Regions from separate parts of the Mesorhizobium sp. P2_D6 genome, predicted to be linked through region 1. Evidence: predicted binding sites of a transcription regulator. Region 1 holds the regulator's gene; each other region holds the start of a gene.
What was found. The regulator LexA, encoded in region 1, represses DNA repair genes until DNA is damaged. The targets are predictions, from matches to a motif close to TGTTCNNNNTGTGTTCNG.
Positions count from the first base shown of each region.

Region 2: a site for LexA is predicted at 1,642-1,659, ahead of recA (recombinase RecA). Genes of this name have one in related genera too.
Region 3: a site for LexA is predicted at 1,761-1,778, ahead of AC1D1L_RS10170 (helicase-related protein). Genes of this name have one in related genera too.
Region 4: a site for LexA is predicted at 1,917-1,934, ahead of parE (DNA topoisomerase IV subunit B). Genes of this name have one in related genera too.

Region 1 covers NZ_JBFUEG010000003.1:129,162-132,370, reverse strand. Annotated here, with positions in the region: gene AC1D1L_RS06990 (ComEC/Rec2 family competence protein) at 1-922, shown strand, start outside; gene lexA (transcriptional repressor LexA) at 929-1,681, opposite strand; gene AC1D1L_RS06980 (molybdopterin molybdotransferase MoeA) at 1,799-3,004, opposite strand; gene moaC (cyclic pyranopterin monophosphate synthase MoaC) at 3,005-3,209, opposite strand, start outside.
Region 2 covers NZ_JBFUEG010000003.1:401,816-405,024, reverse strand. Annotated here, with positions in the region: gene AC1D1L_RS08360 (pseudouridine-5'-phosphate glycosidase) at 1-321, opposite strand, end outside; gene AC1D1L_RS08355 (carbohydrate kinase family protein) at 392-1,336, opposite strand; gene recA (recombinase RecA) at 1,718-2,818, shown strand; gene alaS (alanine--tRNA ligase) at 3,093-3,209, shown strand, end outside.
Region 3 covers NZ_JBFUEG010000004.1:105,699-108,907, forward strand. Annotated here, with positions in the region: gene AC1D1L_RS10160 (acetyl-CoA C-acetyltransferase) at 1-383, shown strand, start outside; gene phbB (acetoacetyl-CoA reductase) at 510-1,235, shown strand; gene AC1D1L_RS10170 (helicase-related protein) at 1,944-3,209, shown strand, end outside.
Region 4 covers NZ_JBFUEG010000005.1:168,952-172,160, reverse strand. Annotated here, with positions in the region: gene parE (DNA topoisomerase IV subunit B) at 1-1,846, opposite strand, end outside; gene cpaB (Flp pilus assembly protein CpaB) at 2,107-3,012, shown strand; gene AC1D1L_RS12830 (type II and III secretion system protein family protein) at 3,091-3,209, shown strand, end outside.

The DNA.
Region 1 (3,209 bases):
CACCGCGCTATTCGCCATCTGGCATTTCCAGCGCGTGTCGCCACTCAGCCTGCTCGCAAATCTGGCCGTGATGCCGATTGTGTCGTTGATCGTCATGCCCTTCGCCGTGCTCAGCGCGCTGGCGATGCCGTTCGGCGCCGATGGACCGTTCCTTTATGTGATGGGCAAGGGCCTGGCGGCGATGATCGCCATCTCCGCCTGGATTTCCGAACGTTCGCCGGTCGATGCCGTCGGCCTGATCTCTATCCGCTCGGTGCTGCTGGTGGCGGTCGCCCTCGTCATCGCCACCATGGCCACCACGTGGCTGAGGCTGGCGGCCGTGCCTTTCGCGCTGGCCGGCCTGTTGACTGTGCCACAGGTGCGCACGCCCGATCTGCTTATCTCGGAAGATGCGCATCTGGTGGCATTGCCGATCGGCGGCGGCGAACTCGCGCTCAACCGGGAACGCTGGAACGAATTCACCACCGATAATTGGAAACGGGCATTGAGAGCCGAAACCATTATCCCGCCTGAGATTTTCGAGGCAACGGACACGCGGTTCGATCTAGACCCGCTCGACCTGCCGCCAGGCTCGCCCTTCTATTGCACAGGCAATCTCTGCATTGCCCGGCATCCGGCCGGAGCCATCATCGCGCTGGCAAAAGACCGCAACACAGCGCGGCCAGCCTGCGCTTTCGCGAGCCTGATCGTCATCGACGACGCCACCGCCTACAATCCGTGCCGCGACCCGCTGGTGCTGGTCGTGACCAAGAAGCAACTTGCCCGCGATGGCAGTGCCGCCGTCTTCTTCGACCCACAATCGGCCGCGACAGCGCCAATGATCCGTTTCGCCGTCGACAAGCCCTATCGTCCCTGGCACGAGCAACGCCGCTTCTCACGCGAAGCACGCGGTCTGCCGCCTTACAAGCGGCTCGAAAAGTAAGCCGGCTCAGTAGCGCCGGATCAGGCCGACCAGCTTGCCCTGCACCTTGACCCTGTCCGGCCCGAAGATGCGGGTTTCGTAGGCCGGGTTGGCGGCTTCCAGCGCGATCGAGGCGCCCTTGCGGCGGAAGCGCTTCAACGTCGCTTCCTCTTCATCGACCAGCGCCACCACGATCTCGCCGGGGCTCGCCGTATCGGCATTGCGGATGATCACCGTATCGCCGTCGAAAATGCCGGCCTCGATCATCGAGTCACCCTTGACCTCGAGCGCATAGTGTTCGCCGCCCATGATCATGTCCGGCGGCACCGAGATCGAATGCGTCTGGTGCTGGATTGCGTCGATCGGCACACCGGCGGCGATGCGGCCCATCACCGGGATCGACACCGCGGAAACGGCGTCGTCATTGCCGGCCGACATCGAACGAGACGAGGAGGCCGGCTTGATCTGGCGGCCGAGACCGCCTTGGCCCTGACCGCCTTGGCCGAGACTGCCCTGGATGATGCTTGGCGAAAACTTCTTCGCCGCATTGAGGCCGGGTGCGATCGAGTCGGGCAGCCGCAGCACCTCGAGCGCGCGCGCCCGGTTCGGCAACCGGCGAATGAAGCCACGCTCCTCAAGCGCCGTGATCAGGCGGTGAATGCCGGACTTGGACGCGAGGTCGAGCGCCTCCTTCATCTCGTCGAAAGACGGCGGGATTCCGCTCTCCTTCAGGCGTTCATGGATGAACATCAGAAGTTCATGTTGTTTACGCGTCAGCATCGCGGCCCCCACGGGTTCTGAAACCAGAATCGGAAAAAACAAACCCAGAACAAACACTATCTGTTCCAGTTGTGTTCCGCAACCTTTTAAAGTTTAATGAATGTGTTGACGTTTTGTTCAGCGTAACATCAGGACGCTGCAGGCGGCACCCGCGGCGGCGGCCGGAGCGAAGGGCTCGCGCACGATCAAGCCGTTGGCGTCGGCCAGCATTCTCAGCATCGAGGAATCCTGGATGCCGAACGGCGTCGCCACCCGTGCGCCGGTTTCTTCGCTCACCACGGCGCGCACATAGTCTTGCCTCAGATCATTGGCCGCCATCGCGGCGCCAAGCTGCGCCGGGCGGATGTCCTGCCGGTACGTGCGGCCGCCGAGCTGCGCCAAAAGCGGCTTCAAGAACAGCTGCGAACAGACCAGGCTCGCCACGGGATTGCCGGGCAGGCCGATGCACCTGATGTCGCCGAGACGCCCGAACATCAGCGGCTTGCCCGGGCGCATGGCGAGCTTCCAGAAATCGAGCTTCATGCCTTCGCCGGTCAGCACGTCGTGCACGAGGTCGTGGTCGCCAACCGAGGCGCCGCCGAGCGTGACGATGACGTCGGCCTTTGCCGCGACCGCCTTGCGCACCAGCGCCGCTATGTCGGCCTTGCGATCTGCCGCGATGCCGAGATCAAGCGCTTCGGCGCCGACAGACTGCGCGGCGGCCGCGACGCCGTAAGCGTTGGAGGAGATGATCTGATCCGGACCGGGGTCACGCCCCGGCGGCAGCAACTCGTCGCCGGTGGCGATGATGGCGACCAGCGGCCGGCGCACGACGTTGAGCAGTGGATGATTGGCCGACGCCGCAAGCGACAATGCGGCCGGATCGAGCACGCGACCTTGTTGCAGGAGCAGGTCGCCTTGCGAGAAATCCAATCCACGACGGCGGATATTACAGTCTTTTGCGGTCGGCTCGGTGACCTCGATATGGCCATTGCCAAGGTCGCGGACATTCTCCTGGATGACGATCGTGTCGGCACCTTCGGGCAGCGGCGCGCCGGTAAAAATGCGGACAGCCTCCGCCCTGCCGACTGAGCCGGCAAAGCCGCGGCCGGCCGGCGCCATGCCGATCACCGAAAGCCGCGTCGGGGCGGATGCCACATCCTGCGCCCGCGCGGCATAGCCGTCCATGGCTGAGGCGTTGAAGGGCGGCTGGGTGCGTAGCGCCACGACAGGCTCCGCCAGCACCCGGCCGGCCGCATCGGCCAGCGCGATGCTTTCACCCGGTAGCGCCGCAGCGCCGTCGAGGAGGCGTTGAAGCGCCTCGGCGACCGGAACCAGCGCCATTTACGAACCCGCCTTGTAGTCGCCGGACTTGCCGCCGGTCTTTTCCACCAGCCTTATGCCGGAAATCACCATGGCGCGGTCGGCCGCCTTGGCCATGTCGTATATGGTCAGGCAGGCCACGGATGCCGCGGTCAGCGCCTCCATCTCGACCCCGGTCTTGCCGGTGACGCGGGCGAGCGCGGTGACCCTGAGGCCGGGCAAAGCG
Region 2 (3,209 bases), 270 kb from region 1:
GCCGGTGCGTCCCTCAGCAACCGCAAAGCCGAGATCGGCGCGCGAGAGCTTCATGGCGTCGCCGGTCATGGCCAGCGATTCGCGCTCGCCGTCCGACAGCCCGATCTTGATGCGGCCGGCGACCACGGCGATCGTCGCCGGCACCGCACCATTGTCCAAAATGATCTTTTCGACATTGGCCGCCATGGCGCCATTGTCGGGGTAGGGCATGCCATGGGTGATGATGGTGCTTTCCAGCGCCACCACGGGGCGCCCGGCGGCGAGCGCCTCGGCCACCGGCGGGTGGATGTCGATGAAGGGGCGGGCGCTTTGCGGGGTCATGACGGTCTCCGGTCCGAAGTGCTGCGCGTCCCCGTAGACGGCGCGCTCCGGCAATGGCAATTCGCCGCCCTCATGCCATTTCCTGTGCGTCGGGCACAAGGGCCAGCGCCTCGTTGAAGGTGGCGGCGGTGAAGGCCGGAACGGCGTCAGCGCTTTCGATGGCGAGCGTTGCCGCGGCCACGCCTTCGCGCAGGGCCTGGCGCAGGGCCAGGCCGCGCAGCAGGGCAGCGATGGTAGCACCGGCCAGCGCGTCGCCGGCGCCGGTGACGTCGGCGACCTTTCTGGGGGCCGGCGGCAGGATCGAAAAGGCGCCGGCTTCGTCGAAACCCAGCACCGGGCCATCGCCCGCCGTCACCACGCCACTCCTGAGGCCGCTGCAGCGCAAACCGTCGACGGTCTCTCGCTCGGTGGCATTCGCGCCGACACCGGCCAGCACCATGGCCTCGCGCCGGTTCATGAAGACCTGCGCGAGCTCCTTCAGCACCGGGATCAGCCGCACCACCTTGGCCGGCGAAATGGCGATGGCATAGACCGGCTTGCCGGCGGCTAGGCCCACCAGCCGCTCCAGCGCCGATGACGGCAGATTGGCGTCGCACAGCACCGCGTCGGCCTCGGCGACCACCTCGCGCACCTTGGAGCGGCGGATCTGCTTGGGGAACGCCAGATCATAGAGCGCCATGTCGGCAAAGCCGGTGATCAGCTCGCCGTCACGGTCGATCAGCGCCGTATAGCTTGGCGTGGTGCGGTCGAGGAACACCGCCGACAGATCGGCGATGCCGGCTTCAGCGATGGCACGCGACACCGTCTCGCCCGCCGCATCGCCGCCGCGCATCGACATCAGCGAGGCCGAGACGCCGCGCCGCACGAGGCTGCGCAGCGCGTTGAAGACGCCGCCGCCGACATCCTCGCGCATCGTGCCGGGGTTGGACGCCGCAGGCACGTAATCGCCCGACACCTGGCCGCGCCGGTCGATATGGGCGCCGCCCACCGCCAGGATTTTTGCAGATTTCACCATGCCGGCGATATGACCTTTGTTATTCCTGCCGCACAAGCGTCCAGCAATTCCAGGAAAAGTGTGAAACGGTTTTCCGTCCGGAATTGCGTCAAAAGGAGATAGAGCAGTTCGCTGTTTCCATGAAACAGCGAACTGCTCTAGGCTGTGCGGCGGAGCTTCGCAGGCAAGCCAGCGATTCGGGCGGAGCCAAACCGCCGGACCGTCTGGCCCAATGCGGAAAGCGTCCGAAAACCAAACCACGAGACAAAAAAAGAACAAATCAGGATAAAGATTGTTTTTCAGATATTTGACCCCTCTTGCCAAACGAGAACAAAAAAGGTACAAACTGGGCAGGGATTACGGATTGTCCGGCCTTCATTGACGACCAAGGGGTGATGTATCATGGCTCAGAATTCTTTGCGGCTTGTAGAGGACAAAGCGGTGGACAAATCAAAGGCTCTGGACGCGGCGCTGTCGCAAATCGAGCGCGCCTTCGGCAAGGGCTCGATCATGCGGCTGGGGGCCAATGAGCAGGTCGTCGAGATCGAAACCGTGCCGACCGGATCGCTTGGCCTCGACATCGCGCTCGGCGTCGGCGGCCTGCCGCGCGGCCGCATCGTCGAGATCTATGGGCCGGAAAGCTCGGGCAAGACGACGCTGGCGCTGCACACGGTTGCCGAAGCCCAGAAGAAGGGCGGCATCTGCGCCTTTGTCGATGCCGAGCACGCGCTTGACCCGGTCTATGCACGCAAGCTCGGCGTCGACCTGGAGAACCTCCTGATCTCGCAGCCCGACACCGGTGAGCAGGCGCTGGAAATCTGCGACACGCTGGTCCGCTCCGGCGCCATCGACGTGCTGGTTGTCGATTCGGTGGCAGCACTGACGCCGCGCGCTGAAATCGAGGGCGAAATGGGCGATTCGCTCCCCGGCCTGCAGGCGCGTCTGATGAGCCAGGCGCTGCGTAAGCTGACCGCCTCGATCTCGCGCTCCAACACCATGGTCATCTTCATCAACCAGATCCGCATGAAGATCGGCGTCATGTTCGGCTCGCCCGAAACCACCACCGGTGGCAACGCGTTGAAATTCTACGCTTCGGTGCGCCTCGACATCCGCCGCATCGGCTCGGTCAAGGACCGCGACGAGGTCGTCGGCAACCAGACCCGCGTCAAGGTGGTCAAGAACAAGCTGGCGCCGCCCTTCAAGGTGGTCGAGTTCGACATCATGTATGGCGAAGGCGTCTCCAAGACAGGCGAACTGGTCGACCTCGGCGTCAAGGCCGGCGTGGTCGAGAAGTCAGGCGCCTGGTTCTCCTACAATTCACAGCGCCTCGGCCAGGGCCGCGAGAACGCCAAGCTGTTCCTGCGCGACAATCCCGACACGGCGCGCGAGATCGAACTGGCGCTCAGGCAGAATGCAGGGCTGATTGCCGAGAAATTCCTCGAAAATGGCGGCCCTGAGCGCGGCGAGGACGACGGCTTCGAGGAAGAATCCGGCGCCATGTAAGGCAGTTGCCAGAGTTCGGCCATAAATCCGGTCTATTATCGAATGCTTAAGTAACAGAGTTCTTTAGTAATCGCGTTCCAAACCGCCGGCCTTCGCGCCGGCGGTTTTCGTTTTTGGGCAAGTGTGAAGGCAGCCTTGCAGCTGCTGGATTGGCCCAATTCCGTGTTTCTGGACAGGGTGAAGCCTGCCCGCTAAAAGGCCAAGTCGATCTTCTAAGAAGCAGAGACCAGTTTCCGCCGGCCGTGCCGGCGGTTTTCGCGAAAAGGCAGCAGTCATGAGTGGCGTGAACGAGATCCGGTCGACATTCCTCGACTATTTCCGCAAGGAGGGCCACGAGGTCGTGGCCTCGAGCCCGCTTGTGCCGCGCAACGACCCGACATTGATGTTCACC
Region 3 (3,209 bases), on a different contig from region 1:
GGCGCGGCATCACCCCGCTGGTGCGCATCGCGTCATGGGCGACCGCCGGCGTCGATCCGGCGATCATGGGCACCGGACCTATTCCCGCTTCGAAGCGAGCGCTGGAGAAGGCCGGCTGGTCGGTCAAGGACCTCGACCTTGTCGAGGCCAATGAAGCCTTCGCCGCACAGGCCTGTGCCGTCAACAAGGGCATGGGCTGGGATACGTCGATCGTCAACGTCAATGGTGGCGCCATCGCCATCGGCCATCCGATCGGCGCCTCCGGCGCGCGCGTCTTCAACACGCTGGTTTTCGAGATGCGCCGCCGCGGCGCTAAGAAGGGCCTCGCCACGCTCTGCATCGGCGGCGGCATGGGCGTCGCCTTGTGCGTGGAAGCGCTGTGAAAAGAGTGAATGGTGAATAGGCAATGGTGAATGGTCGAAGGCGGCACATCGCTCGCCATTCACCATTCACTATTGACCATTCACCAAATTGACCATTCACCAAAAACTTTAGGGAGGAGGAACTTCATGACCAAAGTAGCGCTCGTCACCGGTGGATCGCGAGGCATCGGCGCCGCCATTTCGATCGGCCTTAAGAATGCGGGTTACACGGTTGCTGCCAACTATGCCGGCAATGACGAGGCTGCGGGGAAGTTCAGCGGGGAAACAGGCATCAAGACCTACAAATGGTCGGTCGCCGACTACGATGCCTGCGCCGCCGGGATCAAACAGGTCGAGGCCGATCTCGGCCCGGTCTCGGTGCTGGTCAACAATGCCGGCATCACCCGCGACGCCATGTTCCACAAACTAACGCGCGAGCAGTGGAAAGAAGTCATCGACACCAACCTCTCCGGCGTCTTCAACATGACGCATCCGCTGTGGGGCGGCATGCGCGACCGCAAGTTCGGCCGCGTCATCACCATCTCCTCGATCAACGGCCAGAAGGGCCAGGCCGGCCAGGTCAACTATTCCGCCGCCAAGGCCGGCGACATCGGCTTCTCCAAGGCGCTTGCCCAGGAAGGCGCTCGCGCGGGCATCACCGTCAACGTCATCTGCCCCGGCTACATCGCCACCGAGATGGTCAAAGCGATCGACGAGAAGGTGCTCAACGAGCGCATCCTGCCGCAGATCCCGGTCGGCCGCCTCGGCGAACCGGAAGAGATCGCGCGCTGCGTCGTCTTCCTCGCCTCCGAGGACGCCGGCTTCATCACCGGCTCGACCATCACCGCCAATGGCGGCCAGTACTTCGCCTGAGCGACAGCATTTCGCCTGAGAGAAAAAACGGGCCGGCTCGCGCCCGTTTTTTCGTCGTCGACAGGCAACGCTCTCAGGCTTCCATGTCGGCACTGCCCCGTTCCGGCACGCAAAGATTAACGGCGCCGGCTCAGGCTGTGCGAAACTCGCTTCACAAGCTGTGAATTCTCGGTGGGCAAGCTGTGGATAACACAACATATTGGGGTGAACAAATCGGGAAAACCCGCCCATCGCTGATTCGTCTCCGATTCGTTCCGGCTTTGACCGAAACGTTAGTGGCGAAGGCCGAAAAGCTCTGCCAAATGGTTAAAGCTGGGTTAAGAAAAGACAATAATTTCATAACCTTGGCCAATGACCGCTGAGCAGTGGCCATTCTTCGCTGGCGAAGGTTAATGGCAAGGCCCGCCCTGCATGAATCGGGCCAGTTCAATGGATTCAGCATGTGGTGAGACTCCCGGTCGCAAAATCCACATGTAGCCGTGAACAAAAGCTGAATCTGCTGGAGTCACTGATTCGTAGCCGATTCGTTCCAGACTCGTTCCAACTGTTAATCGGGAGCGAATCCGGACCTCGAACGAGACTCGCGAACTGACGGCCGGAACATTCCGCTTTCGCTTCGCGCCCGAAATCCCTATGTGTCGCGTGTCATACGCGCCATGCGAGGCGCGCTCCCGACAACACGATGCAGAAAGCCTCATTTCCGGGCCGATGAACATCCAGCCGAAACACACCCAGCCGCTGATCCTGTCGGGCCGCGACGTGACCGCCGTGCTGGGTCCGACCAACACCGGCAAGACCCATCTCGCCATCGAGCGCATGGTCGCGCATGAGAGTGGCATCATCGGCCTGCCGCAGCGGCTGCTGGCGCGAGAAGTCTACGCCCGCGTCTGTGAAAAGGTCGGCGCCCACAAGGTGGCGCTGATCACCGGCGAGGAAAAAATCCAGCCGCCCGGCGCGAAATATTCGGTCTGCACCGTCGAGGCCATGCCGCGCGAGACCGACGCCGCCTTCGTCGCCATCGACGAGGTGCAACTTGCCGGCGACCTCGAACGCGGCCACATCTTCACCGATCGCATCCTGCATCTGCGCGGCCGCCAGGAAACGCTGCTGCTTGGTGCCGCCACCATGCATGGCATTCTGCAGCGCCTGCTGAAGGGCGTTTCGGTGGTGACGCGGCCGCGGCTGTCGCACCTCGCCTATGCCGGCTCGAAGAAATTGACCCGCCTGCCGCGTCGCACCGCCATCGTCGCCTTCTCCGCCGACGAGGTCTACGCCATCGGCGAACTGATCCGCCGCCAGCAGGGCGGCGCTGCCGTCGTGCTCGGCGCCCTCAGCCCACGCACCCGCAACGCCCAGGTGGCAATGTTCCAGGCGGGCGACGTCGATTATCTCGTTGCCACCGACGCCATCGGCATGGGTCTCAACCTCGATCTCGACCATGTCGCCTTTGCCCAGAACCGCAAATTCGACGGCTACCAGTACCGCAATCTGACGGCGGCTGAGCTCGGCCAGATTGCCGGCCGCGCCGGCCGACATTTGCGTGACGGCACATTCGGCGTCACCGGCCAGGTCGATCCGCTGGACGAGGAACTGGTCAAGCGCATCGAGGGTCATGAGTTCGACCCGGTGAAGGTGCTGCAATGGCGCACCGCGCATTTCGATTTCGCCAGCCTCGACGCACTGAAGCGTTCGATCGAGACCAACGCCCCGGTCGAAGGGTTGACGCGGGCGCTGCCGGCGGTCGATGCGCAGGCGCTCGAGCATCTCTCCCGCGACGAGGACATCCGCGCGCTCGCCACCAACGCCAAGCGCGTGGCGCTGCTGTGGGAAGCCTGCGCGCTCCCCGACTACCGCAAGATCGCGCCGGCCCAGCACTCCGACCTCATCGCCTCGATCTACACGGACCTCGCCAAACACGGCCATGTAGACGAGAACTACATGGCCGAGCAGGTGCGCCGGGCTGACACAACCGAA
Region 4 (3,209 bases), on a different contig from region 1:
AGCGGCCGATTTCGACCTTGGCACGGCCAGTGAATTCGGTGCGCAACAGCTCGTCCTTGTGCGCATCGTCACGGGCATAGGCGACCTTGCCGCCTTGCCGGATCGAATAGAGCGGCGGCACCGCCAGATAGAGATGGCCGTCGCGCACCAGGCCCGGCATTTCCTGGTAGAAGAAGGTGATCAGCAGCGACGCGATATGGGCGCCGTCAACGTCGGCGTCGGTCATGATGATGACGCGGTCGTAGCGCAGATCCTCGTCGCGATATTTCGAGCGCGTGCCGCAACCGAGCGCCTGGATCAGATCCGAAATCTGCTGGTTGGCGGCCAGCTTGTCGTTGCCGGCGCTGGCGACGTTGAGGATTTTTCCGCGCAGCGGCAGGACGGCCTGGCTGGCGCGGTCGCGCGCCTGCTTGGCCGAGCCGCCGGCCGAGTCGCCTTCGACGATGAACAGCTCGGCGCCGGCTGCGGCATTCTGCGTGCAGTCGGCGAGCTTGCCGGGTAGCCTGAGCTTGCGCACCGCGCTCTTGCGCGACACTTCCTTTTCCTGACGCCGGCGCACCCGCTCGTCGGCGCGCGCGATCACCCATTCCAAAAGCTTGGAGGCTTCCTGCGGATTGTCGGCCAGCCAATGGTCGAAGGGATCGCGGATGGCGGTCTCGACAATGCGGATGGCCTCGATCGTCGCCAGCCGATCCTTGGTCTGGCCGACGAATTCCGGCTCGCGGATGAACACCGACAGCATGCCTGCCGCCGAGATCATGACGTCTTCGGAGGTGACGATCGAGGCGCGCTTGTTGCCGACGAGATCGGCATAGGCGCGAAGCCCGCGTGTCAGCACATTGCGGAAGCCGGCTTCGTGCGTGCCGCCTTCGCCGGTCGGGATGGTGTTGCAGTAGGAGTTGATGAAGCCGTCGCCGCCGAACCAGGTCACCGCCCATTCCAGCGAGCCGTGGCCGCCCTGCTTCTCGCTCTTGCCGGCGAAGATTTCCCGCGTCACCTGGAAGTCGTCGCCGAGCGATGCCTTGAGGTAGTCCTTCAGGCCGCCGGGAAAATGGAACTCCGCCTTGGCCGGCGTCTGGTCCTTTTCCTTGATCAGCGACGGATCGCAGCTCCAGCGGATCTCGACACCGCCGAACAGGTAGGCTTTCGAGCGCGTCATGCGATAGAGCCGCGCCGGCTCGAAGGCTGCGCCCTTGCCGAAGATCTGCTCGTCGGGATGGAAGCGGATCTTGGTGCCGCGGCGGTTGTGCACTTCGCCGAGCTGCTCCAGCCCGCTCACCGGAACGCCACGAGAGAATCTTTGGCGGTAGAGCTGGCGGCCTCGCGCCACTTCGACTTCGAGATGGTCCGACAGCGCATTGACGACGGAGACGCCGACGCCGTGCAGGCCGCCCGAGGTCTCATAAACCTTGGAGTCGAATTTGCCGCCCGAATGCAGCGTCGTCATGATGACTTCGAGCGCCGGCTTCTTGAATTTAGGATGCGGATCGACCGGGATGCCGCGGCCATTGTCGGTAACGGTCAGAAACCCGTCGGCCGAAAGCTCGACGTCGATGAAGGTGGCATGGCCGGCGACCGCCTCGTCCATCGAATTGTCGATGACCTCGGCGAACAGATGGTGCATCGCCTTGTCATCGGTGCCGCCAATATACATGCCGGGACGGCGCCGCACCGGCTCCAGCCCTTCCAGCACCTCGATGTCGGCAGCGCTGTAGCCTTCGCTGCCATCCTTGGTCGCAACGGGACGCTTCGCGGCCTGCACCAGCGGATCAGCTGGGCGCGCCGTTGTCCGGGTCGGTTGGGGCTGCTTTTCCAGATTGCCGAAAAGATCGTTGTTGTCGTCCATGCCTGCCATAGAATCCGGTGCCGCGAATCACCCGTCGATACTGCCACGCTTTTCAGCGCCAAGCGACCAAAGTTCCTGTTACGTTCGGGGATTTAACCCCTTCTTATCCTAAAACCTTTCGATAACCAAGCCGGCGGAAATAGGTCCGTGGGGACCGGTCGGGATTCCTGAATCTTTAACCAAGCGGCCTAGTGTGGGCCTCAATAAACAAAAGACCATCAGGGTGTCAGGGGTTAGTTGTGAGGGGCAAGGCCATAACCATGATCGGCATCGCCGCCGTCTTCGGCGCGATCTCGATCTTTGCCGCGGATTTCTGGGTCAAGAGCCAGGCCAGGACCGATGCCGAGGAAAAGACGGCGGCGATCCCGGCGCCCGTGACCCCAAAAGTTGAGTTTAAGACCATTGTGGTGGCCAACGCACCGCTGCGTTACGGCATGGAACTCGACCGCGCACAGCTCACTGAAATCCCATGGTCGGAAGAGTCCGTGCCGCAGGGCGCCTTCACCACCATCAACGCATTGCTTGCCGAAGGCAGCCGTGTTGTGCTGTCGCCGATCGAGATCAACGAGCCGGTGCTGCTCAGCAAGCTGTCGGGGCCGAACGGCCGCGCGACGCTGTCCAACATGATGACGCCCGGCATGCGGGCGGTGACCATCCGCACCGACGAGATCGCCGGTGTCGGCGGCTTCGTGATGCCGGGCGACCGCGTCGACGTGGTGCTGACACGCGATGCCGGCGAAATCCAGGAAGTGGCCAAGAATGCGCAAGGCGCGGCCGGTTCGACCGTTACCTCCGAAATCGTCGTCTCCGACGCCAGGGTGCTGACCGTCGGGCAGGGCGCCGACGAGCGCCAGACCACGCCGCAGATCGCCAATTCCGTAACCATCGAGGTAACAACGGACGGCGCGCAGAAAGTGGCGCTTGCCCGCACCGTCGGCACCTTGTCGCTGTCGCTCCGCTCCTCCGCCGACGGCGGTGCCGCAAAGGACGGCGTCACCACCATCTCATCCTTCGGCGGGTCGGTCGCGTCCGGCGTCCAGGCTGCTGCCGGCGCGCTGTTCACGGCCGCGACCAAGGAGCCTGAGAAGCCGAAATTCAAGACGATCATCGTGACGCGCGGCACGCAGGTCGAGGAATACCAGGTTCCTGCGCGGGACCAGCCATAACTGCCGGTGGGGACCGGGCGAGGGACGGGACAGATGTCGGGACTTCATGCATATCGGATGACGAAAGGGCTGCGCCCAATGCGGGCGCTTGCGATGGCGGCTTGCCTCGCCGCGGCCGCAATGCTCGGCCTCAGCGCGCCGGCCAGGGCCGACAACGACATCGTCTATGTGTCGTCGACCAAGAATGCGTCGATCAA